Regions from separate parts of the Actinoplanes derwentensis genome, predicted to be linked through region 2. Evidence: riboswitches for the same ligand, from Rfam matches in the RefSeq annotation. Region 2 holds a riboswitch; each other region holds the start of a gene.
What was found. A riboswitch is a leader RNA that binds a small molecule or an ion and turns the genes downstream of it on or off. The one in region 2 is predicted to bind cobalamin.
Positions count from the first base shown of each region.

Region 1 (3,268 bases), 1.8 Mb from region 2:
TGGTCGTCGCGGCGCTGACCGGCGGTCCCTTCCTCGTCGACCTGTCGGTCGCCTCGGGCACCGGCCTCTACGACATCCACTCACGGCGGTGGGACCAAGACGCCTTGACCATTGCGGGCGTACGACCGGAGCAGCTCGCCGAGGTCGTACCCACCACCCAAGCCCTGACGCTCAGCCCTCAGGTGGCCGCCGCGGCGGGTCTGCCCCCGGAGACTCCACTGATCATCGGCGCCGCCGACGGGCCGCTCGCCAACCTCGGCGTCGGCGCGGTCTCGCCCGGCGTCGGTGCGGTCTCCCTCGGCACCAGTGGTGCCCTGCGCACCGTCGTCGGCGCTCCCACCAGCGACAACGCCGGGCGGCTGTTCTGCTACGCCCTCACCGAGGACCGCTGGGTCATCGGCGGGGCCGTCAACAACGCCGGTTCGGTGGTCCGCTGGGCCGGTCAGGCCCTGGACCCCGGCACTGCCGGTTCGTCTCGTGGTTCCGGTGGTGAGGACGACGACGACCGCGACGCCCGGCTGCTCGACGAGGCGGCCGGGATCGTGGCCGGCAGCGAGGGCCTGCTCTGCCTGCCCTACCTGCTCGGCGAACGGGCGCCCTGGTGGCGGCCCGGCATGCGGGGCGCCTACCTCGGGCTGCGCCGCGAACACGGCCGGCCGCACCTGGTCCGCGCCGCCGTCGAAGGCGTCTGCCAGCAACTCGCCCTGGTCCGGGACTCCTTCGACGCCGAAGGTAACCCGCTCACCGAGATCCGGGCCACCGGCGGAGCCGCCGCCTCCCGGCTGTGGATCACCGTGCTCGCGTCGGCTCTGGACCTGCCGGTGACCGTCGCCGACGTGCCCGAGGGCACCGCGCTCGGCGCCTGCCTGCTGGCCCGGCACGCCCTCGGCGAACTCCCCGACCTCGACCAGGCCGCCGCCCTCGTCCCCACCGGCACACCCACCCGGCCTGACCCGGCCGACGCCGCCCTCTACCGGCGGCTGCGCCCACTGGTGGAGAAGTCCGCGCTCGCAGTCCTCGACGTGGTCACCGAACTCGACCGGATCGCCCCCGAACCCCTGCCCGCCACCGAGAAGGCCGTCCCCGCCGGATCGTGACCACGCCGGGTCCGGACCGAACCCGAAGTCACCACGCTCACCCGCCCGCTTCCCGGCGTGGTGACCTGGGGTGCGAATCGCACCCCAGGTCACCACACTGAAGGGGCTGCCGTGATGTCGCCGGCCGTGACCTACCCCGCGTTGACGGGTTACTCGCCGGTCCGGAAGAGTGACCGGCGAGCGGTAGCGGAGGAACCCGGTGCGAATCCGGGACGGTCCCGCCACTGTGACCGGGGAAATCGCCCCGGGAGCCAGGAACTCCGGCCGCTCGCGACAACCGACAGCGGGCGTGGACACCCGCCGGAAGGGACCCTGGTGACGAATCCGTACCCGTTCTCGGCCGTGGTGGGCCTCGACGACCTCCGACTGGCCCTGCTGCTCACCTCGGTCTCCCCGGCCGTCGGCGGTGTCCTGGTCCGAGGTGAGAAAGGTACCGCCAAGAGCACCGTGGTCCGGGCTCTCGCCGGTCTCCTCCCGCACGTCGAGGTGGTGCACGGCTGCCGGTTCGCCTGCGACCCGGACGCGCCCGACCCCGGCTGCCCGGACGGCCCGCACACCCTCGGCGGCCCGGCACTGTCCCGTCCGGCCAGCCTCGTCGAACTCCCCGTCGGCGCCACCGAGGACCGGGTCGTCGGCACTCTCGACCTGCAGCGGGCCCTCAGCGACGGGGTCAAGGCGTACGAGCCCGGCCTACTCGCCGCCGCCCACCGCGGCGTCCTCTACGTCGACGAGGTGAACCTACTCCCGGACCACCTGGTCGACCTGCTCCTGGACGCCGCCGCGATGGGCCGCGCCCACGTCGAGCGCGACGGCGTCTCGGTCAAACACGCCGCCCGGTTCCTGCTGGTCGGCACCATGAACCCGGAAGAGGGCGAACCCCGCCCCCAACTCGTCGACCGGTTCGGCCTGGTCGTCACGGTCGCCGCGCCCCGCGACGCCCGCCAGCGCGCCGAAGTGGTCCGGCGGCGCCTGGCCTACGAGGCGGATCCGGCCGGTTTCGCGGCCCGCTACGTCGCCGACGAGCAGGTCTACGAGGCTCGCATCGCCGCCGCCCGCGCCCAGCTCCCGTCGGTGGTGCTGCCTGACGCCGAACTGGACCGGATCGCCCGCGTCTGCCTCGCCTACGGCGTGGACGGCATGCGCGCCGACATCGTGGTGGCCCGCTGCGCAGTGGCCCTGGCCGCCTGGCACGGCCGCGACCGGGTGACCGCCGACGACGTCCGCGACGCCGCCCGGCTGGCCCTGCCGCACCGCCGCCGCACCGACCCGCTCGACCCGCCCGGCACCGACGAGGAGAAACTCGACGAGGCCCTGGCCGAAGCCGAACGCCAGGCCGAAGAAGACCGCCAGGCCGAAGCCGAACGCCAGGCCGAGCAGGATCGCCGCGCCGACGACCCCGACGGCCCGGATCCGGACGCCGACCCCGACGGTTCCGGCGACGGCCCCGGTGACGACGACCCGGACGGTCCCGGCGGTGGTGGCGGTCCGCGTGACACCGGTGGCCCGTCCGGCACGGACAACCCCGGCACAGACCACCCCCTTGCTGGTACGGACCCCAGCCCCGCACCGCCGAGTTCCCCTTCCCCGTCCGACAGCGACGATCAGTCCACCACGCCCTCGCCGACCATCCCGGCCGCTGGTGTCGCGGTCGCTGCGGGCACCGCCTACCGCACCCGCACGTTCCGCATCGCGGCCCGCGGCGAGGGCGGCCACGCCGGCCGCCGCTCCCCGGCTTTCGCCCGCCGCGGCCGGGTCGTCGGCAGCCGCCTCCCGCAGGGCAAACTCTCCGGCGCCCCACACCTGTTCGCCACCCTCCGCGCCGCGCTGGACCGGACGGCCTTGGACCGGACGGCCTCGGACCGGACCACGGACCGGGCCGTGTTGGACCGGACCGCCCTCGACCGGGCCGCGCCCGACGGCTGGTCGTCGGGTTCAGGCGGCCTCCTCGCCAGTGGTCGTTCCGCTCCGGGTGGTCTTGCTCCGGGCATCATCTCGTCGTCGGATCCCGTGCACCCGTCGGTCGTCCGGCCCGCCGGTGGCCTCTCGGCTCGTCCGGTCGGTGGGGGCGCTGGGCGGGGGATCCGGGTGCTGCCTCGGGACCTTCGGGAGTCGGTTCATGTGGGGCGGGAGGCGAACCTCGTGCTCTTCGTGGTGGACGCCTCCGGGTCGAT
Region 1 is NZ_LT629758.1:169,385-172,652, forward strand. Features, by position in the region: gene BLU81_RS00765 (gluconokinase) at 1-1,097, shown strand, start outside; cobalamin riboswitch at 1,227-1,380, shown strand; gene BLU81_RS00770 (VWA domain-containing protein) at 1,413-3,268, shown strand, end outside.
Region 1: another riboswitch for cobalamin. It lies ahead of BLU81_RS00770 (VWA domain-containing protein); the one in region 2 lies ahead of BLU81_RS08930 (MerR family transcriptional regulator).

Region 2 (3,268 bases):
TTCCGAGTTCGGCGAGGTGATCGGCGCGATCGACGCCCTCGACGCGGACGTGACGAGCATCGAGGCGTCCCGTTCCAAGATGGAGGTGCTCGACGACCTGGCCACCATCGGCTACCGCCGCGGCGTCGGCCCAGGCGTGTGGGACATCCACTCGCCGCGCGTGCCGTCCCAGCAGGAGGTCGTCGCGTCGTTGCGGCTCGCGGCCGAGGCGGTTCCGGCGCGCCGCCTGTGGGTGAACCCGGACTGCGGCTTGAAGACCCGCGGGTACGAGGAGACCGAGGCGTCCCTGCGTCACCTGGTAGCGGCGGCCGCTGAACTGCGCTAGCCCTCTGCGCGGGTGGAGGGTTCGGGCGCCCGAACCCTCCTAACCCGGCCGCCGGGTGTTCAGCACGCAGTCGCCGCAGGTGCCGCCGCCGGGGATGCGGTAGTAGAGGCAGCAGTTGTTGCGGGCCAGGTACCAGCGGGCCCGCGCCGGATCGGGCCGGGTCAGGGTGGCGGTTCCCCGCAGTGGCGGCAGTTCGAGACACCCGGTGACCAGGGTCGCGGCGGTTTCGGCGGCGCCCGGCATCGCGTCGGCGATCATGCCCGCCGCACCGCCCAGCGCCGAGGCGACATTGCCCCACAGCACCTGCGGCGACAGCCGGAACCGCTCACGGAAGACGTCGAGCACCGGCTCGACCAGACCCCGGATCGCGGTACGCGAGAAGAGTTCGGCTGTGCCGGGCCCGCTGTCGAGTCCGTGCCAGGCGATCGGAATCGGTCCCGCCTCGACCTGCCGCCACCACAGCCGTTCCACGTCGGCGATCGGCAGGACGCCGCCGGTGGCCACCGCCCCGAGCAGCGGTGACAGCAGCCGCGACGCGAGCCCGAGGAAGATGATCGACGCCGCGGCCCGCTCGTCGATGTCCGCGTGGTCCAGCCCGCCGAGCCCGGCCAGGGTCCGCCGCCCGATCCGAACCCGCTGGGCGATCACGTCAGGGTCGAGCAGTTCCCGCACCGGCCGCCAGCCGGGTTCACCGTCGTAGGGTTCCCACGCGAAGTAGGGGCCGAGCCGGGCCGCCGCTTCCAGAGCCGCCCCGGTCACGCCGCGACCGTTCCGGCCATCCTGTTTTCGAAGGGTCACGCCGCGACCAGCCCGGCGACTGCCGCCACCGCGTCGGCGAGGTGTGGGCACGCCCGGCCTCGTCCGGCTTCGACGACGGCCGGCCGCCACGCCGGGTCACCGATGCAGGGTGCGAGGATTTCCGCCGGCATCGGTCCGGGACCGTCGCACCAGAGCACCACGACCGCGGGCCGGGCCCGGGCCACCGCGCCGCCGATCACCTCCCCGCACAGGCCGGCGCCGAGGTGTATCGAAGCGGTTCCGCGTTCGGCGAGCGCGGCGGCGAGTGCGTCGAGGGCGGCCACGTCCCGGCCGTGGTCGGCGGCCATCAGCAGCACCGAGACCGGCGTACCCGCAGGTGGGCGGGGCACCGCGGCAAAAACCTCACTGAGGGTACGGGTGAGCAGCCGCCGCGCGATCGCCTTGCGCGTCTCCGGGTAGCGGGCGTGCCCGATGTGACTGAACGCGGGCCCGGCCATGGTGTGCCAGGTGTGCACGACACCATGCCCGGCCACCGAGGCCGCCAGGGTCTCCCGCAGGGTGAGCACGTCCATCCGGCGGGCGGCCCGGGCCAGCCCACGGGCTTCCGCGTCGGTACCAGGGTCACCGCACGGACGGTCGGCAGTCCATGATGTGGTCTCGCGGCGGGCCTGCCGGGCGGCCTCGGCCGCGGGCACTCCTCGGGTGGTCAGCTGCGCCATCACGGTCAGCGCGGCGACGTCGTGCGAGGTGTAGCGCCGATGCCGCCCGGACTCGTGCCCGGACGGGCCGAGTCCGTACCGCTGGTGCCAGGTCCGCAAGGTGGTCGGGGCGACACCGAGCCGCCGGGCGAGTATCCCGGCACTCAGCCGCTCCTCGACCGGCGCGTGCATCATCAGCTGTTCTCCCACCGCCGACCCGCCCTCGAGGTCACCGACAACACCACACCAGGTCAGGCGCGGGCAGTGGCAGGTATTCGGACTCGCGGGCACGCACCGTCGCCCACTCACCGCTGCGGGGCAGTCCCGGCTTCCCACCGGGTTCCCTCTTACGACACCCGATCTGGCGAACCGGGCGAACCGACTGCCCACCCATCCTACGGGGTACGCCCCATCCGTCCCGACACCGATCGTCTCGTCCCGGCCGCCCTATTCCCCGCGCCGTCGAGGGCGTTGTCGACCAGGGCGATGGCGAATTCCTCGGTCAGGGGGGCGTCGGGGATGAGCAGGCGGTGGTAGCACGCTCCCCAGAGCTGGTCGACGAGAATGCCGAGGTCGAGGTCGTCGCGCAGCTGACCACGCTCGCGGGCCCGTTCGAAGGCCGCCATGGCGAGCGCGCGGCGGGTGGCCGAGTAGTGCAGTGAGAACGCCGCGGACAGCTCGGGGTCGGTCTGCGCCACCCCGATCAGTCCCGCGAGGATCGCGCCGGTGCCGTCGGTGTTGAGGAGCCTGACGAAGGTGCAGAGCTGTGCGGTGATGTCGGCGCGGATGTCGCCGGTGTCGGGGAACTCCAGAATGGGTTCACTGTGGGTGAAGTAGGCCTCCGCTGCCAGTGCCCCGGCGGACGGCCACCACTTGTACAGGGTCATCTTGCTGGAGCCGGCCGCGGTGGCGACCCGGTCGAACGTGACCGCCTTGATCCCCTCGCTCAGCAGCAGCTCGGTGGCGGCACGCAACACGCCTGCCCGGACCTCGGCGGCCGGCCGGCGGCCACGTCCTCGTCGCTGCGGTGCCACCGGGGGCGACGACTGCTCAGCCATGGTCGTTCCTCTCGTCTCGACAACTCCGCCCTCAGATTAGTGGACAACTAGTCTTTATCTCGCTACGGTTATATGGACACCTAGTCCACATACCTGGAGGGCACATGTCCGGCAACCTCACTCCCACCCGCGTCGCCATCGTGACCGGAGGATCCGGCGGCATCGGTCGCGCCGTCGCCGAGCGCCTGGCCGCCGACGGCATCGCCGTGGTGGTGCACTACAGCGGCAACGAGGCCAAGGCCGAGGACGCGGTGAAGCAGATCGTCGCCGCAGGCGGCCAGGCCACCGCGTTCGGCGGCGACGTCGCCGACCCCGCGGAGATGGCGGCGTTGTTCCAGCACGCCACGGACACCTTCGGCGGCGTCGACGTCGTCGCGCACACGGCGGGCATCATGCCGCTCGCGCCGATCGCGCAGACCGACCTCGAC
Region 2 is NZ_LT629758.1:1,944,303-1,947,570, reverse strand. Features, by position in the region: gene metE (5-methyltetrahydropteroyltriglutamate--homocysteine S-methyltransferase) at 1-325, shown strand, start outside; gene BLU81_RS08935 ((2Fe-2S)-binding protein) at 365-1,084, opposite strand; gene BLU81_RS08930 (MerR family transcriptional regulator) at 1,120-1,977, opposite strand; cobalamin riboswitch at 2,033-2,180, opposite strand; gene BLU81_RS08925 (TetR/AcrR family transcriptional regulator) at 2,178-2,840, opposite strand; gene BLU81_RS08920 (SDR family oxidoreductase) at 2,945-3,268, shown strand, end outside.

Region 3 (3,268 bases), 3.3 Mb from region 2:
GTGACCGGTTCGGCCCCGCCGATCCTCAGCGATCCCGCCGCCGCAGTCGATGGCCCGACCAGCCCGCTTTCCCCACCCGGTCCGCTTCCCGGTGCCGGACGCCGAGTGATCATGTAACCGTTGGTGGTGGCCTCGGCCAGGACGTGCGGGCCGGCCGGGCTGCCGCAGGCTCGCGCGCATCCGGCCCAGTGGACCGGCAGCCCGTCGACGAACCGGGCCGCGGCGACGGCGTCGGCCCGCACGTCGGCCAGCGATTTCGCGCACCCGGGCCGCCCGGCGCACGCGGTCACCCCGGACCACGGCGAGCCGGGCGTCACCGCGAGACCCGCTCCGGCCAGGCGATCCGCCCACGGCTGCGCCGCCTCCGGCGGCAGATCAGCCACCAGCACCCCGCGCCACGGCGTCACCACCAGATGGTCGGCGTCTTCCAGGACCCGCAGCTGTACGCCGGTCAACCGGCCCAACGGCACCAGGGCCGCGACCGCCACGAGCCCGTCCTGCTGGGGCACGATCCCGATCAGGTCACCCGGCTCCGTGGCACCGACCGGAACCGCGACCTCGACCGCCACCGGCGTCAGACCGAGCGCCGCCACGACCCTGGCCGACACCCGCCCCGGGCCGTCCCGAAGCTCCCGCAGCCGCCACACCGCTGAACCGCCGGCCAGCCGAACATCCTGCCGCGTGTCCTGTTGCACGTCCGTCCGGGTGTCGCGTTGCACGTCGCGTTCGGACAGGAACGCGTGCGCGGCCGCGATCAGCGCCGGAGCCACCTGAGTGGACTCCACCCGCACCCCGGTGTCGTGCCCGGCGAACCGGACAGCGAACAACGGATCCGCCGATTCACCCTGGTCATCGCTCACTCCGACGGGGATCGCCGCGACGTCCGAGGCGAGTGGGACATGCCCGATCGCGAACAGGAACTTCCCCGGCAGAGCGGGCAGCAGCGGGTCACCGAGGATCGCCCGGTCGAGCTCGTCCACCAGCACGCGCAACGCTTTGACGGGCAGGGGCGGGGCCGCGATGTTCCGTACGTTGTCGTGGGTCGTCGAAGGCAGCAGACCGGCCGACCGCAACCGGGCCGCCAGAGCCGGCGCATCGCCGGGACCCAAGCCTCTGAGCTGCAGGTTGGCACGCGAGGTCAACTCCAGCGCGCCGTCACCGAACTCCTCGGCCAGCTCCCGCAGCGACCGCAACCGCGCCCCGGACAGCATCCCGCCGGGCAGCCGCACCCGAGCCAGCATGCCGTCGGCCGCGGCGTGCAGCCGCAGAGCGCCGGGGCAGGCATCGGTCTCGGAGGTTCGACGGTGAGCCATGGCCCGGATACTACGGCCGCCCTCCGACACGAATTCACCTTCGGTGGGCCGTGGTCGGGAGCGTCACAGCGCCGGGTTCGCCTTGACGCGGGACACCGGGGTTCGGGAAGCTCAGGGGGCTCAACGGGCGGCGACGCCGCGGAGGAAGCCGGTGTGAGTCCGGCGCGGTCCCGCCACTGTCACCAGGGTTTTCTCCTGGCAGCCAGGAACTCCGGTCGCCGCCTTTCCTTTTCTACCCGGGGCGCGGACCCCGAGGGGGAGTGCGCGCGTGTTCCTGCTGCTGTCGACATCCGACACCGATCTGCTCAGCGCCCGGGCCAGTGGCTCGCCATGGCGTCTCGCCAACCCGGCCCGCACCGGCGTCGCCGATCTTCCGGCCCTGCTCGACGGGGTCGAGCTGGTGGTGGTGCGCATTCTCGGCGGTCGCCGCGCCTGGGAGGCGGGCCTCGACTCGCTGCTCGCGGGCACCGTGCCGGTGCTGGTGCTCGGTGGCGAGCAGGCCCCCGACGCCGAGTTGATGAGACTGTCCACGGTGCCGGCCGGCGTGGCCGCGGAAGCGCACGTCTACCTGGCCCAGGGCGGTTCGGAGAACCTCACCGCACTGCACGACTTCCTCTCCGACACGGTGCTGCTGACCGGCAACGGTTTCGCGCCCGCGGTCGCCGCGCCGGAGTGGGGCCCGCTGCCCCGCGAGGCCGCGCCCGGCACCGGCCCGTCGACCGTGGCGGTGCTCTACTACCGGGCCCATCACATGGCCGGCAACACCGCCTTCGTCGAGGCTCTCAGTCAGGCGATCGAGGCCAAGGGCGCCCGGGCGCTGCCGATCTACACGGCATCGCTGCGGACCGCGTCGCCCGAGCTGCTCGCCGAGTTGCGTAAGGCGGACGCCCTGGTGGTGACGGTGCTGGCGGCCGGCGGCACCAAACCGGCCACGGTGGGCGCGGGCGGCGACGACGAGGCGTGGGATGTCGGCGTCCTCGCCGACCTCGACGTGCCGATCCTGCAGGGCCTCTGTCTGACCAGCTCACGGGCCGCCTGGGAGGCCAGTGCCGACGGTCTGACACCGTTGGACGCGGCGACGCAGGTGGCGATCCCCGAGTTCGACGGCCGGATCATCACGGTGCCGTTCTCGTTCAAGGAGATCGACGAGGACGGGCTGTCGGTCTACGTGGCCGACCCCGAGCGGGCGTCCCGGGTCGCCGGGATCGCGGTGTCGCACGCCCGACTGCGGCATCTGCCGCCCGCGGAGCGCAAGGTCGCGCTGATGCTGTCGGCCTACCCGACGAAACACTCCCGGATCGGCAACGCCGTCGGTCTCGACACCCCGGCTTCGGCTGTCGCGCTGCTCGCCGCCCTCGACGGTCAGGGCTACAAGATCGGAGACTTCGGGTCGTACGACGGTGACGGCCTGATCCACACCTTGATCGCGGCCGGCGGCCAGGACCCGGACTGGCTGACCGAGGAGCAGTTGGCCGCCAACCCGGTGCGGATCTCCGGTGAGCGTTACGCGGCGTGGTTCGCGACCCTGCCGGCGGACTTCCGGGAGAGCGTCCAGCAGCATTGGGGCCCGCCGCCCGGCGAGCTGTACACCGATCAGGGCGACATCGTGCTGGCCGCGCTCCGTGACGAGAACATCGTCGTGATGGTGCAGCCGCCGCGCGGTTTCGGGGCCAACCCGGTGGCCATCTACCACGACCCCGACCTGCCGCCGAGCCACCACTACCTGGCCGCCTACCGGTGGCTGGCCGACGACTTCGGCGCCCACGCGGTGGTGCACGTCGGAAAGCACGGCAACCTGGAATGGCTGCCGGGGAAGAACGTCGGCATGTCCGCTTCGGACGGCACCGACGCGGCCCTCGGTGACCTGCCGCTGATCTACCCGTTCCTGGTCAACGACCCGGGCGAGGGCACCCAGGCCAAACGCCGGGCGCACGCCACCCTGGTCGACCACCTGA
Region 3 is NZ_LT629758.1:9,278,934-9,282,201, forward strand. Features, by position in the region: gene BLU81_RS41530 (precorrin-3B synthase) at 1-1,313, opposite strand, end outside; cobalamin riboswitch at 1,421-1,543, shown strand; gene cobN (cobaltochelatase subunit CobN) at 1,582-3,268, shown strand, end outside.
Region 3: another riboswitch for cobalamin. It lies ahead of cobN (cobaltochelatase subunit CobN); the one in region 2 lies ahead of BLU81_RS08930 (MerR family transcriptional regulator).